3 regions of the Catenulispora sp. MAP12-49 genome follow, and region 1 is predicted to be linked to each of the others. Evidence: riboswitches for the same ligand, from Rfam matches in the RefSeq annotation. Region 1 holds a riboswitch; each other region holds the start of a gene.

Region 1 (5,400 bases):
GATGCCCAGGCGGCCGGCGGTGTCGACGATGACCACGTCGTGCAGCTTGGTCTTGGCGAACTCGATCGAGTCCTGGGCGACCTTGACCGGGTTCCCGACGCCGTTGCCGGGCTCGGGGGCGAACACCGGCACGCCGGCGCGCTCGCCGACCACCTGCAGCTGGGTGACCGCGTTGGGCCGCTGCAGGTCGGCGGCGACCAGGATCGGGGTGTGGCCCTCGGACTTCAGCCAGCGGGCCAGCTTGCCGGCCAGCGTGGTCTTACCGGCGCCCTGCAGACCGGCGAGCATGATCACGGTCGGCGGGTTCTTGGCGAACCGCAGCCGCCGGGTCTCGCCGCCCAGGATCTCGACGAGCTCCTCGTTGACGATCTTGACGATCTGCTGGGCCGGGTTCAGCGCCTTGGAGACCTCGGCGCCCTCGGCGCGCTCGCGCACCGCGGCGATGAAGGGCCGCACGGCCTGCAGCGAGACGTCGGCCTCCAGCAGCGCCTGGCGGATGGCCCGCAGGGTCTCGTCGATGTCCTGCTGCGAGAGCCGACCCTTGCCGCGCAGGTTCTTGAACGTCGTGGCCAAACGATCGGACAGCGTGTCGAACACGTCGTATTCATCCTTCGCGCGGAAATCAACAGATCGGGCGGATTAAAAAACCGCCGTAGTCCACCAGGGTAGCCGCTGACGTCGCCGGACCCGAGTGAAGGCGGTCTTTGTCAGAACGGTGCGCCACCATGGTGGCAACACGAGGTGAGGGAGAACAACACAGTGACTCTGGTCAACAAGTACGCGGGGACGTGCGCCGCGTGCAAGGGTCGGGTGGAAGCCGAGGCCGGTACGCGCGCCAACGTGGACGGTGCGTGGCTGACCTATCACCATGAGTGCGCCCCGGCCTGGGAGCCTCAGGCCCGGGTACAGGGTCAGCCGACACAGACCGGTCAGCCAACACAGACCGAGGCCCCGGCCGCCGTCCCGCCGCAGCGCGGGTCGCACGACGGCTGGCACCGGCGCCGGCTGGCCGGCTTCGACACCGAGACCACCGGCCGCGACCCCAGGACCGTGCGCATCGTCTCGGCGGCCATCGTCACCTCCGACGGTACCGAGAAGACCTTCCTCATCGACCCCGGTGTCGAGATCCCCGCCGAGGCCACCGCGATCCACGGCATCACCACCGCGCACGCCCGCGAGCACGGCACCGCGCCGCGCCGGACGCTGGACGAGATCGCCGACGCGCTGGCCGCCGAGCTGCGCGCGGGCACGCCGCTGGTGGTGTTCAACGCCCCCTACGACCTGACGCTGCTGGAGGCCGAGCTGGCCCGCAACGGCCTGACCCCGCTGGCCTCGCGCGCCCCGGTGGCCCCGGTGATCGACCCGCTGGTCATCGACCGGCAGATGGACAAGTTCCGCAAGGGCGCGCGCACGCTGGAGGCGCAGTGCCAGTTCTACGGCGTGACCATCACCCGCGCGCACGACGCGGCCGCCGACGCGCTGGCCGCGATGAACCTGGCGCAGGTGATCGGCGCCAGCTACCCGGCGGTGGGGACGCTGGACGCGGTGCGGCTGCACGAGGCACAGGCGCGCTGGAAGGCCGAGCAGGAGGCGGACCGGGCGGCGTTCCGCGAGCGGCGCGGGGAGAAGTCGTACGCCGAGCCGGAGTGGCCGACCCGGCCGCTGGCCACCTCGGCGTGACGCGGAACACACCGACTATAGGTGTGGCACAGGTGTGGCATAGGTCATAGGTGTGGAGACGAACGGCGGGCGACCCGGAGCACGGGCTGCCCGCCGTTGTCGTCTAAACAGGCCACTGACATTCGCCGCACAGCGCCGCGGCGATCTCGCCGGGCCGGAACGCCGGGGTCGGCGAAACGCCGGACCAGCAGGCACTCTTGCAGTACTTTCGCGCGTTGAACCCATGATCCAGGTCGATGATGCCGACAACACGTCGGGAAGAACCACGTGATCTCCCCTGCGTGAAACCGGACAGCTCTGACTGAATCAGGACCACTAAACGCCCTGGAAAGTAAAATCCTGGTATAGCGTCCTGGGCCGATCCCTTTTGTCGTTCGGGGTCTCGCTAGGGTTACGGCCGGACACTCGTATCCACGCCGCCCAACCTGGACGGTGGCGGGAGTTCACGCCGAATCCGGCGAAGCGCGACCCGCCGTTTCCACGGGCACCCACACAGCCCGCTGGCGAAGCGCCGATCTGGAACCGGGGACCCACAAGTCCCACCGGCCCGCATCCACTGGGGCCAAGGGGTGAATCGGTCCGCTGCGTACCCCCGCGCGGCGGCCTGTAGGGCACGCTTCTCAGCCCGAACCCGACAGCTAACCCGGTAGGCGGCAGGGAGAGAAGGAGAGTCGCCCTAGTGGCGTCCCACAAAACCGTGACAACTCACCGCGCGTCCAAGAAGACGATCACCGCCCCCCGTACCGCGGTGACGCTGGCGACCGCCACGGTCGGTTCCATCGCTCTGGTCCCGGGTCTGGCCCACGCGGACCCGACGCCGGGCCTGAACGACGTCAAGAACCAGGTCAACAACCTCCACCAGCAGGCCGAGCAGGCCTCGGAGGCGTACGACCAGGCGGCCACCAACCTGGCCACGCTGCAGAACAAGGTCAACCAGATCCAGGCCCGCATCACCGCGGAGCAGTCGCAGCTGACCAACGCGCAGTCCTCGCTGGGCAGCCTGGCCGCCGCGCAGTATCGCGCCGGCGGCGTGGACGACTCCCTGCAGCTGATGCTGTCGGCCTCCCCGGACAACTTCCTGCAGCAGGCCACCGCGAACTCCGAGGTGTCCACCCGCTCGGCCGCCTCGATGCAGACCGCGCAGGAGATCAAGCGCCAGCTGGACCAGGACAAGTCCGAGGCCTCCTCGGACCTGCAGCAGCTGCAGAAGACCCGCGACGAGATGGCCCAGAACAAGGCCGACATCGACGCCAAGGAGAAGGCCGCGCAGGCCCTGCTGGACTCGCTGACGCCGACCCAGCGCACCCAGTACGTCCAGCAGCAGACCCAGGCCAACCAGCAGAACGTCAAGACGCCGGCCAACCTGCCGCCGGCGCCGAACGCCCGCGCGGCGATAGCCGTCGCCTTCGCCAAGGCGCAGCTGGGCAAGCCCTACGTCTACGGCGCCGACGGCCCGAGCAGCTTCGACTGCTCCGGCCTGACGATGGCCGCCTGGGGCGCCGCCGGGGTGTCGATGTCGCACTCCTCCTCGGCGCAGGCCTATGAGTTCCCCCAGGTGAGCGAGGCCAACATCGCCGTCGGCGACCTGGTGATCTACTACGGCAGCCTGCACCACGTCGGGATATACGTGGGCGGGGGCATGATCATCCACGCCGCGATGCCGGGCACGGTGATCCAGTACGCCCCGCTCCACTCGATGCCTGTGGCGATGATCGTGCGGCCGTAGTATCGTGCCGAGCCAGCCGCGGGGCGCCGACGTCACGTCGGCGCCCTTCGACGTTGTCAGGGGGACGGAATGTCAGAGTACGAAATCGGCCGGGAGGCCGAGGAGTTCCAGGAGCCGGTGAGCGCCGGGGAGCCGACGCGGGACGCCGCCGAATCGTCCGACGCCGCCGACATCTCCCAAGCCGCCGACGGAGCCGACGGAGCCGACGGAGCCGACGAACCGGCGGACGAGCCGATCGACGAGCCGGTCGAGGAATACGCCGAGCCCTACGCCGACCCGCAGGAGTGGATCAGCGGCCTGGTCGCGAAACTGGAGCGTGCCGAGCAGGGCATCGGCTCGGGGCCGCGCGACGCGCTGATGGCGCGGATCAAGCTGGCACAGGCCTATTCGGAGCTGGGCGACTCGGTGCAGGCCGCGCCGCTGGCGGTGGCGAACGTGGCGCAGGCCCGGCGGTTGTTCCCGTCGAGCGAGGGGATGCTGCGGCAGCTGCGGGAGTTCCGGGACGCCGCGTGCGAGGCCGCGGGCTGGACGGCCGCGATGATGCGCGAGTCGGACGAGGATCTGGACGCCGAGGATCTGGACGCCGAGGAACCCAGCGAGCTGGTGGCACGGCCGGACGCCGCGCAGGATTCCGCTCGGGAGCGGGTTCCCGCGCAAGCTGAAGCTGCCGCGGACCTCGCCGCGGAGCCGGAGCTGCCCGAGATCCCGCAGACGCCCGAGATCCCGCAGATGCCCGAGACCCCGGAGCTCCAGGAGATGCCGGAGATGCCGGCGCACAGGAGCCACCTCGGCGAGCCCGAACCGGTCGGCGCGGTGATCCACGAGTTCGTCCGCCGGGTGCCGGAGCCGGACGCGCTCCAGTGGGCCGCCGAGGTGCAGGCCGCGCTCACGCAGCCGGCCGAGCTGGCGATCCCGGCGCCGCCGGAGCCGGAGTACGCCGAGGAGGTCGAGCCCGCGCTCGCCTCGGCCGATCTGGCGGACCTGAGCGACCTGGCGGACCTCGCGGCGATCGAGGAGATCATCAAACTGCGCTATGAGCTGCGCGAGGCCCAGCGGACCATCGAGCGGCTGCGGCATGTGAACCGCAAGCTGCGCGAAGCGCTGGAGTACGACGAGGCTCCGTAGGCCCGCCGCACAACCGGAGCACAAAAGCGAGAGCCGGGTCCGAAGACCCGGCCCCCGGCGCCACGCTCAGGCGCCTACTCCCACTCGATCGTCCCCGGCGGCTTGCTGGTCACGTCCAGCACCACCCGGTTGACCTCGGCGACCTCGTTGGTGATCCGCGTGGAGATCCGCGCCAGCACCTCGTACGGCAGCCGCGACCAGTCGGCGGTCATCGCGTCCTCGCTGGAGACCGGGCGCAGCACGATCGGGTGGCCGTAGGTCCGGCCGTCGCCCTGCACGCCCACCGAGCGCACGTCGGCCAGCAGCACCACCGGGCACTGCCAGATCTCGTTGTCCAGACCGGCCGCGGTCAGCTCCTCGCGGGCGATGGCGTCGGCCTCGCGCAGCAGGTCCAGGCGCTCCTTGGTGACCTCGCCGACGATGCGGATGCCCAGGCCCGGGCCCGGGAACGGCTGGCGGCCGACGATCGCCTCGGGCAGTCCGAGCTCGCGGCCGACCTGGCGGACCTCGTCCTTGAACAGCTTGCGCAGCGGCTCGATCAGCTCGAACTGCAGGTCCTCGGGCAGCCCGCCGACGTTGTGGTGGCTCTTGATGTTGGCGGCGCCCGTGCCGCCGCCGGACTCCACGACGTCCGGGTAGAGCGTGCCCTGCACCAGGAAGCGCACCGGCTCGCCGGCGTCCGCCGAGGCCTCGACGATCTCGCGCTCGGCCTGCTCGAAGACCCGGATGAACTCGCGGCCGATGATCTTGCGCTTCTCCTCGGGGTCGGAGACCCCGGCCAGCGCCGACAGGAAGCGCTCCTCGGCGTCGACCACCTTCAGCTGAACACCGGTGGCCGCCACGAAGTCCTTCTCGACCTGCTCGGCCTC
Region 2 (5,400 bases), on a different contig from region 1:
TCGACCACGATTCGGCACGTGGAACCGGAGTATGGAGGCACGGGAAACGCCACCACTCATACACCACAGCTCTCGGATCAGACCCTATGACGGCCCGGTCGGCGGCCGAGGGCATCCCCCTCTGAAGATCGCAAAGACCCGCCCTGACCAGGCTTCCAAGAAATTGCGATCGGCGCCCGGCGACTACGGGTGGAAGCCCTGCGGGCTCCACACGATCAATCCAAATATAGCCTCTGACCTGCGCCTAAGCATTGATAAGATCATATGTGGAGCCAAGGGGACTCGAACCCCTAACCCCCTGCTTGCAAAGCAGGTGCGCTACCAATTGCGCCATGGCCCCGTTAGAGCGGTCCGCCTCCCGAACCCGGAAGGCGGACCGTGCCTCGGCTCTAGCTGCCGAGGAAGCCGGATGAGCGGTTCTCAGGCCGAAGGGACCGGGTCGGTCGCCTCGGTCCAGAGGTCCTGCTCCGACTTGTCGGACTGGACCTGCCGGTAGACCAGCAGACCGCCGATGGCAGCCACAGCGAGCAGAAGCAGTTTCTTCACGTGGCCACCTCCCTTCTGGTAGACGTCTGTGCCCCCGAGCTTAACAGCAGCGGGGCCTGTTAGGAGCTGTGAGCGGTACTACGCAAAAATGCGGAGCCGTTCCGCTCGTCGCGAGTACGGATGTCTACGCGCCCTGTCCAGACGCCGTCCAGACGCAGGCCAGGGGCGGTCCAGAGCCCGTCCGGGCTCCGGCGGAGCCCGGCCCGCTCCGGCGGCGCGCCGACGCGGACGCCTCGACGCGAAGGTGGCGTCCGGCCCGGCTCCGGGGAGAAAGACCAGGCCAGACGCCGTGCCCGGCGCGGCGCGCGGCAGTTCCTCCCGGACCCACACAGACCGGGACGAACCGCAGCGCGCCGAGCGCGGGCGGGTTCATAGCACCTCAGGGGCGCCTCAGTAGCGCCCGAGGGGCACCTCAGGGCCGCGCGTACGACACCAGCGGCATGGTGCTCACCGCGGCGATCTCGACGTCCGTGCCCGGGTGCGGCGCGTGGATGACCAGGCCGTTGCCGATGTACAGGCCGACGTGGTCCACGTAGCTGCTGTTCCCGTAGAAGAACACCAGGTCGCCCGGCTGGGCCGAGGAGGCCGGGACGGCCGGCAGCCCCTGCATCTGCGCCGTGGCGGTGCGCGGGATCGACACGCCGGCCGCCTTCCAGGCCGCCTGGGTCAGTCCCGAGCAGTCGTAGCCGCCGGGGCCGGTCGCGCCGAAGATGTACGGCTTGCCTATCTGCGACTGGGCGAAGGCCACCGCCGCGGCGGCGCGGCCGGACACCGACGGGATCGACACCTTGGTCGAGCCGCTGGAGGAGGAGCCGGAGGAGGACGAGCTCGACGATGTCGAGTTCTGCGACGCCGCCTGGGCGGCCGCCACGGCCGCGGCGCGCTGCCGGGCCTGCTCGGCCTGCAGCGCGGCCCGCTGCTGCGCCTGGAGCGAGTTCAGCAGCGCCTGAGCCTTGGCCACGTCGCCGTCGTACTGCTTCTTGGTCGCCGCGGCGGCCTTGGTCTGCTGGTCCAGCAGCGCCATCTTCTCCGCCGCCTGCCGGGCCTTGGCCGCCAGGTCCGCCTTCTGCTGCGCCAGCAGGGTCAGGGTGTCGGCGTTGTTGGCCTGGACGCGGCCGACCGTCGCCGACATCTCCATCATCGTGGAGGGGTCGGCCTGCAGCATCACCTGCAGGGTCGGGTCCATGCCGCCGCTGCGGTACTGCTCGGCGGCCAGGCCGCCCAGGCGCGTGCGGGTCTGGTCCATGGTCGCCTGCTCGGCGGTGATCTGCCGGTTGATGCCGTCGACCTGCTGCTGCAGCTTCGCCTGGGCATCCTGGGCGGCGTTGTACGCCTCGTCTGCGGAGGCTTCCTGCTGGTAGAGCTTGTTCAGCTGGTCGTTGACCTGCGCGATGGTGGGCTGCGGGTCGGCGTTGGCGACGCTGGGCACCAGGACCATGGTCCCGGCCGCGGCCGCGCCGAGGGCCAGCTTCGTGTACTTCGGGGCACGCGGACGACGATGTCGGGCGGTGACACTCATGCGAGCTTCTTGGCTCCGTCTCCTCCTTGTCCGCCTACCGGGTTAGCTGACGGATTCGGACTGAAGAAGTAGCCCTACGGTGGCACGCGCACACCTGACGGCGAGTGCGCGCCGACCGATTCACCCCACTGGCGCCACCCTCGCTTAACCGCTCGGGCCGCGCCGACGAACCTGGTTCCCCGGCTCCGCGCGTGCGCGGATTCGGCGGTGCCCCGACGCCCGGAACCTGCTGGCCCGTTGGGAGCGGCGAAGCCCTGTGGACGTTAGTCACCGTCGGCCTGCCTAACAAGCGACAAGTCCATGATTCGTTCAGCGAACGCTTAGATACCGGCCACCCTTCGGGCAGGGACGGAAACGGGCTGTACATGAGAAAGATGGCCCAGACGCCCCCGTTTCGGGGGCGACCTGGGCCTGGGACACGGATGTCCGGTTAGCGGAAAAAGCGAATCCTGCGACGTTTGTTGCCCGCCGTTGTGACGTCGGTCTCAAACGCCCGTTCGCCCTTGGCGTCGCTGAACGACCGCACGTTGAGCATGGCGGCGTTCACGGGGTGTGCCTTGTCGTCGTCCGCAGGACTCTTCACGGACACCGGCGGCATGACGATCTCCACCGGTTCGCCGTTCATGTCCGGCAGGACCGCGCCGACGATGCGCACCTCCTGCGGATCCTTCGGACCCGACTTGGCGCCGGGGCCGTACAACAGGTTGCTGATCTCCAGCCAGGTCTGCTCGACGTGCGAGATGTAGTCCAGGCCGCGTCTGCCCAGCGGCGCGTCGCCCACGGCTTTGGCGTTGAACCGCCCGTAGCCCAGGATCCGGCCGAGCAGGTCCCGCTCCACCCGCATGTCGTTGACCTTGCCCAAGGGCAGCGCGTCGAACGACCGGGTGATCACCCCGTGGGTGTGCAGGATCCGCTTGTTGGTCACTATCAGGAGGTCCTGGTTCCACACTGCGAGGTTCCAGAACATATAGAGGAAGGCGATGCCGGCCACCGCCCACGCACCCAGGCGCAACTGGCCCGCGTCGGGTGAGGAGAAGATGTCGATGCCCATCGCGGCCACCGCCGCGGCGACCGCGATCAGCACCGGGATGATGATCGCGGCCAAATGGTGTCGTACCGCTATGACCAGACGCTCGCCCGGCACGAGGTACCGCTTGGCGCGGTCCTCGAGCTCGGGCCGGAGCAACATCCGGCCGTACAGCGGCGGTGATGAGTCGGACACGTCGGGATACCGTCTGCCCGATCAGCTCGTGACGAGGTTGTGGAATGTGTCACCGAGCGTCTTGCCGACGCTGGCGACCCAGTTCAAGGCCCCTTGGACCAGGTTCCCCGCCCCTGACGGGTTCTGGACCACGAAGTAGATCAAGAAGAGCACGATGCCCCACTGCACGGCCGGCTTGAGTTTCACGTCAGATCCCCTTCATCTGGACGGTCGAGGTGCCGCGCGACCGGAAGTCAGCATCATGCGAAGCGTTCCCGGTTCACTCCTACCTAACAGCTTCCCCACTGTGTCAAAGCCTAGCCGGGGCAACGGGTTTTGATGTGGTCCAGCGGCAAGGCTGGCGATAACGACTCAGTGGACTTCTGCGGCAGGAGGCACACAAAGGCAGCATTCCCCGGCTAGGTTGATCGCATGCAGATCGGTGTCTTGACCGAAACCGCCCCATTTGAGCGCCGCGTGGCACTCACCCCCGAATCCGCGGGACGCCTGATCACCGCCGGTCACAGCGTGTACGTCCAGTCCGGAGCCGGCGATGCCGCCACCGAGGGCGACGACGCGTACCGCGCCGCGGGCGTCATGATCGCGAAAAGCTCGGAAGAAATCTTGGGGAACATCGATCTCTTGACCGCTGTCGGACAGCTGGACCAGCAGACCGCGGCGAAGCTCAAGCCGGGCACCGCCGTGATCGGACTGTCGTCCCCGAAGGACGGCCGCGGCCCGGCCGGCGTCCTGGTCGACCGGCACGCCAGCTTCTTCGCGCTGGAACTGCTCCCCCGCATCACCCGCGCGCAGTCGATGGACGCGCTGTCCTCCCAGGCGATGGTGGCCGGATACCGCGCGGGCCTGATCGCCGCCGAACGGCTGCCGCGCTTCTTTCCGCTCTTGATGACCGCCGCCGGAACTGTTCCGCCGGCCCGCGTCGTGGTCCTGGGCGCCGGCGTGGCCGGGCTGCAGGCGATCGCCACGGCCAAGCGGCTCGGCGCGGTCGTGGAGGCCTACGACGTGCGCGCCGCCGCGGCCGAGGAGATCCGCTCGCTGGGTGCCAAGTCGATCACGTTGGACGTGGAAAGTCAGACCTCTGGCAGCGGTGGCTACGCCAGCGAGCAGGCCGCCGACGCCGCAGACCGGCAACGCAGGGCTCTGACCCCGTACGTGGCCGCCGCCGACGCGGTGATCACCACCGCGGCGGTCCCGGGCCGGCCGGCGCCGCTGCTGGTGACCGCGCAGATGGTGGAGCGGATGCGGCCCGGCTCGGTGATCGTCGACCTGGCCGCGGACAACCCGAACGGCGGCAACTGCGAGGTGTCGCGACCCGGCGAGGACGTCCGGCACCACGGCGTGCTGGTGCACGGCGGCCGCAACGTCCCCAGCCAGCTGGCCGCGCACGCCTCCCGGCTGTACGGCGCGAACATGGCGGCGTTCATTCTGGCCATGTGCCAGGACGGGGTGCTTTTATCAACACCCGAGGACATCGCCGGCGACGAGATCGCCGCCGCCTGCTGCGTGCTGCTGAAGGGTGAGTTCAGATGAGTTCCACCGCGTGGTTGACGGTCTTCGTGCTGGCCGTCTTCCTCGGCTTCGAGGTCATCTCCAAGGTCTCCTCGATCCTGCACACGCCGCTGATGTCCGGTGCCAACGCGGTGCACGGCGTGATCCTGGTCGGCGCGATCATCGCCACCGGGTCCACGACCGACAACCTGCAGCTGGCGCTCGGGCTGCTGGCGATCGTGATGGCCACGGTGAACATGGTGGGCGGGTTCGCCGTCACCGACCGGATGCTGGGGATGTTCGCGAAGCCGAAGCGGGCGCCGGGCGGTTCGGGGGCGGCTGGGGCTTCCGGTGGTTCCGGTGGTTCCGGCGCTTCCGGCGCTTCCGGTACTGGCGCTTTCGGCGCTTCTGGTAGCGCGGCCGGGTCATCTGCTTCTCCTTCTTCCTCTTCCTCTTCTTCTTCCTCCTCCTCCGGAGAGGCCGGCAAGTGAGCAGCGCCTGGAGAGACACCGCGTACCTCATCGCGGGCGTCTGTTTCATCCTGACCCTCAAGGGCCTGTCGGCGCCGCGCACCGCGCGCATGGGAACCGTGATCGGGTCCTGCGGCGCCGCGCTGGCGGTGGTC
Region 3 (5,400 bases), on a different contig from region 1:
GATCCGCGCCCGGCCGCCGAGGCGGCGATGTTCCGCCACATCCTGGCCGCCGGAGTGGCCCGCCGCCGCATCATCGTCTCCACCGCCTGGCCTCCCTACCAGCACCTCAGCGCCACCCTCGGGCTTCCGCGCCTCGGCGAGACCCGCGACGACCTGCTCGGCTGCGGCCGCCGCAACGCCGTGTTCGACCTCGATCTCACCGGCGCGCGCCTGGACCGCTGGCTGCGCACCATGCAGCGCGGCGCCGCCGCCCGCACCGACGACCCGTTCACCACAGCGGTCCGGCGCGCCCTGGCCTCGGTCCGCTCACCGGCCGCACTGGCCGGCAGCGCGCTGCTTGCCCTGCCCGGCCTGGACACCCCGCAGGCGCTGTCCGCCTTCCTGCGCACCACGATCGAGCAGCTGGCCGCCGCCGAGTCGACGCCCGACGCCGAGGCCGGCCGCGTCCTGGCCGCGTACTACCTGCGCCGGAACAACGGCCACGACGCGATCGCGCGCCAAGTGCACCTCAGCCGGGCGACGTACTTCCGGCGGCTCGAGCACGGAATCAGGATCCTGACAGGCCTGCTGAGCGAGCTGGTCCGCTGAGCGCGCGTGGTGTGCGGTCCCCGCCGCTAAGCGCTCACACCCAACGTCTTGGCCGTCTTCGACGCGGGCACCTCGTCCTTGTCCGGATAGGTGTTCAGCACCTTGTCCGAGACCGGGGTGATGATCCCGAACCAGTACTTCTCGTTCCGGAAGTGGTGCAGCTGGTGAGTCCTGCGGATCGTCCGGTACAGCGCGGTCTTCGGGCGGTACGCGGAGTGGATCAGGAAGTGGGTCCACTCGTAGGCGCCGAGCGAGGCCACGGCGGTCGCGAACCCGGTGAGCGCGGGCCGGACGGCACGCGCCCCGGCGAGGTTGGCGGCGGCCAGTGCGGCGATCGCCGGGATCAGCGTCTGCCGGGGGATGAACACCAGCTCCGGGTCGCGGGGGTCGCGGTGGTGCTCGCGGTGGGAGCGTGCCAGAAGGCTGTCGACGGTGCGTCCGGCGACCTCTCGCGGGCGCTGGTGCAGGACATGGACGTGGACCATCCACTCGACGAACGGTTCGACGCCGATGATCACCGCCGCCGCGGTGGCGTCGCGCCGGGTCCAGCGGCCCAGCGCCAGCCGTGAGGCCAGGGCCGCGGCGGTCCCGGCGCCCAGCACGCGCGCGTTGCGGTGCCGGGCGAACTGGCCGGCGGCCTGGCGCAGGGTCAGGCCGGCGCCGGTGAACTCGGTCCGGGTGGGCGTCGTCGCGTCGAACATCATGCCTCCAGGAACAGGGATATCGCGGTGGTTCCGACCGCCAGCAGCTCCGAGGCGGCCGCGCGGGCGCGCTCCGGGTCGCGGTCGTCGATCGCGGCGATCACCGCCAGGTAGCGGGGGACCGCGGCCAGTTCGTCGGCCAGGAGGCGGGCCACCACCGCCGCGGCGGGTTGGTAGGCCTGACGCAGGGCGTTGAGAGAGAGCCGGTAGCAGATGTTGCCCGACCCGTCGACGACCAGGTCCCAGAACCGGGTGTCCAGAGCCCGGCCCCCGTCGGTGTCGCCGAGCTCGGCGACGGCCTGACGCAGCTCGGACGTGTCGTCCAGCCGCGTCGCGCACAGGGCCGCGGCGTCGGCGCCCACGGCTTGCCGCATCTCCATCACCGAGCGGACGACCTCCGGGTCCAGCGCGCCGTCGGGACGCTGGAACAGCCGGGGCAGCAGGTCCAGGCCCGAGTGGGACCGGTAGTCCCGGACCCGGGTGCTGCCGCCGTGCCGGATCTCCACCAGCCCGAGCTGGTCCAGCCGCTGCAGGGCCTCACGGACCACTTGGCGGGTGACGCCGAGCTGCGAGGTCAGTACGCGCTCGGACGGCAGGGGCGAGCCCGGGTCCAGCGTGCCGTCCAAGATCTGGCCGATGATCTGCTCGAAGACGGCGGAGGAGAAGGACCGGCGATCCACCGGGGCGAAGGAGCTCACTCCGCGAGCGTCGCAGACTTCTGGTGTAGTGGTCAAGTGGTCAGACCAGTTGAGTTTCGCGGGACTGCCTGACCGGATCAGACCCCTCTGTGATGGATGTCACCGACTTCGACACGTTTGGTCGCTCATTGTCACGGCGCCCGCACGACCCGCGAGAAGGTCGCCGCCCGGTGAGTGGCCGTGCGTGCCCTGTTGTCGAACCGGTTGTGTTGCGTGTTCCTCTGATTGCGCACGGTGTTCGACATGGTGGTGCGCCGAGGCGATACCGCGGGTTCGGCTCCGGTCACGCTTGCCAGCCAGGCAATTCCGGGCTTTGCTTCAGCAACCGCTCGGCCCATCGCCCGGCGGCCGTCTCGGACGCCAACGCCGAATCCTGCCGGGCTCCGAGGTCACCTTCGAGTTCACGGAACGGCAGGAGCGGGGGACCCAGGTAAGGCGCCGTTCCGCTCCGCCGGAACGGCTCGGGGTGAAGCCGCCGCGGGCGGCCGGGCTCTCTCGCCCGAACCCGACAGCTCACCTCGCAGGCGTCAGAGAGGAACAACCCATGTCTGCCCTCGGACACACCCCGCGGCGACGCCTTTCTCGCCGTGCCACGTTCGGTCTGGTCGCCGGGGTCGCCGCCATCGCTGTGCCGGTGGTCGGGGCGAGCGGCGCACACGCCGCGGCGTACGCGGCCGCCACGCCCGCCATGGCGGCCGCCGCCACGACCATGGCACCGGTCTCCTCCGGCGACGTCGCCCCGCTGGCCGTTCTGCGGATCACCGAGCCGTACGGAGTCCCCGGCCCCTGGGCCGCCGGACACCACACCGGCGTCGATCTGGCCGCGGCCGTCGGCACGGGCGTCCGCTCGGTCGGCGCCGGCACCGTCGTGCGCAGCGGCTGGGACGGGGCGTACGGCATCGACGTCCTGGTCAAGCTCGACGACGGCAAGTACGCACTCTACGGCCACCTGTCACAGGCCTCTGTCTTCGCGGGCGCCGGTGTGCGGGCCGGCCAGCAGATCGGGCTGTCCGGGGCGACCGGTCACGTCACCGGCCCGCACCTGCACTTCGAGGTGCGGACGACGCCGTATTACGGCTCTGACATCAACCCGGTCACCTACCTGCGGGAGCACGGCGTCACCCTCTGATCGCACCGGCTCGGCCGCTCGCGGCGCGCGTCTCCTCCCGTCAGCGGCCGAGCGCCGCCAGGGCGCCGGCGCGCGCGGCCTCGGTCATGGTGAACGGCAGGCCCTGCCGGACCACCGCGACCCGGCGGCCGTCGGGGACCGGGACGATGAGCACCGTCGAGTCCGCGACGCCTTCGGTGCCCTCGTCCCACCAGGCGTCATCGGCGCCGAGGAGGTCGGCCATGATTTCGGGGAGGGTGTCCGGGGCGGCCAGTAGGGCAGCGGCCAGCTGAAGCGCCTTGGTCGGGGCGTCGACCAGGTCGTGCGGATCGGCCGGGACGGCGGTGACCTGCGTGCCGCCGGCCCTGCTGACCGTCTCGATCAGCCGGAAGCGGCCGATCTCCTCGGGGGTGCTGACGAAGAACTCGTCGACCGGCCCGCCCTCATGCGTCTGGACGCTGAAGCCGAACACGTTGCAGCCACAGGCCGCGATCGCCGCGGTGATCGCGGCCAGGCGGCCTGGCTCGTCCTCCAGTGCCGCGCGAATCCGCCATAGAGCCATACCGCGAATGATCCCACTCACCATCTGTACTGCGCACGTGTCGCTCCCGCCAAAGCTTCCCGACGTACTGCACAGTGAGCGGACCGGATCAACGCAGTGCAACCTGGGAAACGGCGCCCGTGAACTTGATCAACCCATCTCGATCGGCAGCCCCGGCCGAAGGTCACCGCCCGGCGGACGGCAGTGAGTAGCGGCACCTGGACAGCCGCCGCCGTGTCCGGGATCGCCGCCGCCTACGCCCTCACCTCCCGGCGGCTGTCCACGACACCGGTGTCCGCGGCCATGGTCTTCGTCGGCTCCGGCATCGCGATCGGTCCCGTCGGCCTGAACCTGGTCAGCGTGCAGACCGACACCGAGCCCCTGCGCACCCTGGTGGAAGCGGCCCTGACCCTGGTGCTGTTCACCGACGCCACGACCGTGCGCCCGGCGGATCTGCGCAGCGGCGGTGCCCTCTCCGGGCGGCTGCTTTCGGTCGGCCTGGTGCTCACCATCGGCGCCGGATGGCTGCTGGCCTGGCCGCTGCTACCGGGCCTGACCGTTTGGGAGCTGGCCCTGGTCGCCGCGATCCTGGCCCCCACCGACGCGGCACTGGGCAAGAGCGCCATCTCCGACCCGCGGGTACCGAGCCTGATCCGTCAGACGCTCAACGTGGAGAGCGGACTGAACGACGGCCTGGTACTGCCCTTCTTCGTGCTCTTCCTCGCCGCCATCCCCGGCACCTCCTACGCGCATCAGGGCGTCGCCGACACCTTCTGGCGCGCCCTGCTGCTCAGCCCGGCGATCGGCCTGGCCGTCGGCGGGATCACCGGCCGACTCCTGCACGTCTCGCTCGACCACGGCTGGGTGGCATCGGACTGGCGGCCCGTCTGCGTGCTCGCCGCGGCCGCCGGCGCCTACACCCTGGCCACGCTCACCCACGGAAGCGGCTTCATCGGCGCGTGGGTGGCCGGGTTCGCCTTCGCCCGCCCCCTGCGCCGCGGCAAGCGGCCGGAAGCCGAGGTGGCCCGCACCACCGAACTGGCCGAAGACCTCGGCGGGCTGCTGGCCATGCTCAGCCTGCTGCTGTTCGGCGCGGTCCTGCTCGGTCCCGCCCTGGAGCACCTCAGCTGGCGCATCGCCGGATACGCCGTCCTGAGCCTGACCGTGATCCGCATGCTCCCCGTCGCGCTCGCTCTGGCCGCGAGCAGACTGAAGGCACCCACCGTGGCCTACATCGGCTGGTTCGGCCCGCGCGGACTGGCCTCTGTCGTGTTCGGGCTCCTGGTCGCCGAGGAGAACCTCCACGGCGCCGACCTCATCGGCCACGTCGTCGCCATCACCGTCGGACTCAGTGTGCTGCTCCACGGGGCATCCGCCGCGGCGCTCGCCGCCCGCTACGGGCGCTGGTACCGGCGGACATCCGCGGCCACGCCGAACCTGCGCGAGAGCGCCACCACGCCCGTCACACCGCGACGCGGCAGACTGGGCGCGGGCGAAGCCGGCTGACACGCCTCGCGGACCGGGAGCCGGCGATCCGGCGAGCTGGCGATCCGGCGTGTATGCGCGGGGTTGTGGGGTTACGGGTGGTACTTCTCCTCGACCGTCTGCACGTTGCCGGTCTTGCGATCCATGGTGACCCGGATCTTCACGGCGTCGGTCTTCGAGGCGGTCTCCAGTTGGGCCTCGGTGCACTTCGTGCTGCCGTAGCCGTCCCCGCCGATGGTCACGCTGCCGTCGGGGCCCCCGCAGATCGCGGCCGCGCCA

Evidence for each region. Region 1 has a riboswitch for cyclic di-AMP ahead of ABIA35_RS15615 (NlpC/P60 family protein). Riboswitches for the same ligand answer to the same signal wherever they lie in the genome.
Region 2: it holds a riboswitch for cyclic di-AMP, as region 1 does, so the genes downstream of both, ABIA35_RS47475 (NlpC/P60 family protein) here and ABIA35_RS15615 (NlpC/P60 family protein) in region 1, are expected to answer to the same signal.
Region 3: it holds a riboswitch for cyclic di-AMP, as region 1 does, so the genes downstream of both, ABIA35_RS31195 (M23 family metallopeptidase) here and ABIA35_RS15615 (NlpC/P60 family protein) in region 1, are expected to answer to the same signal.

Annotation. Positions count from the first base shown of each region.
Region 1 covers NZ_JBGCCP010000007.1:27,271-32,670, forward strand. Annotated here, with positions in the region: gene ffh (signal recognition particle protein) at 1-597, opposite strand, end outside; gene ABIA35_RS15610 (exonuclease domain-containing protein) at 760-1,680, shown strand; cyclic di-AMP (ydaO/yuaA leader) riboswitch at 2,180-2,348, shown strand; gene ABIA35_RS15615 (NlpC/P60 family protein) at 2,378-3,406, shown strand; gene ABIA35_RS15620 (hypothetical protein) at 3,476-4,531, shown strand; gene guaA (glutamine-hydrolyzing GMP synthase) at 4,606-5,400, opposite strand, start outside.
Region 2 covers NZ_JBGCCP010000062.1:614-6,013, forward strand. Annotated here, with positions in the region: tRNA gene ABIA35_RS47465 (tRNA-Ala) at 268-340, opposite strand; gene ABIA35_RS47470 (DLW-39 family protein) at 421-546, opposite strand; gene ABIA35_RS47475 (NlpC/P60 family protein) at 959-2,065, opposite strand; cyclic di-AMP (ydaO/yuaA leader) riboswitch at 2,083-2,282, opposite strand; gene ABIA35_RS47480 (PH domain-containing protein) at 2,496-3,287, opposite strand; gene ABIA35_RS47485 (hypothetical protein) at 3,309-3,473, opposite strand; gene ABIA35_RS47490 (NAD(P) transhydrogenase subunit alpha) at 3,699-4,817, shown strand; partial or broken gene ABIA35_RS47495 (NAD(P) transhydrogenase subunit alpha) at 4,814-5,104, shown strand; gene ABIA35_RS47500 (NAD(P)(+) transhydrogenase (Re/Si-specific) subunit beta) at 5,263-5,400, shown strand, end outside.
Region 3 covers NZ_JBGCCP010000020.1:102,517-107,916, forward strand. Annotated here, with positions in the region: gene ABIA35_RS31180 (hypothetical protein) at 1-588, shown strand, start outside; gene ABIA35_RS31185 (sterol desaturase family protein) at 615-1,292, opposite strand; gene ABIA35_RS31190 (FadR/GntR family transcriptional regulator) at 1,289-1,987, opposite strand; cyclic di-AMP (ydaO/yuaA leader) riboswitch at 2,342-2,527, shown strand; gene ABIA35_RS31195 (M23 family metallopeptidase) at 2,532-3,116, shown strand; gene ABIA35_RS31200 (hypothetical protein) at 3,157-3,657, opposite strand; gene ABIA35_RS31205 (cation:proton antiporter) at 3,841-5,142, shown strand; gene ABIA35_RS31210 (hypothetical protein) at 5,214-5,400, opposite strand, start outside.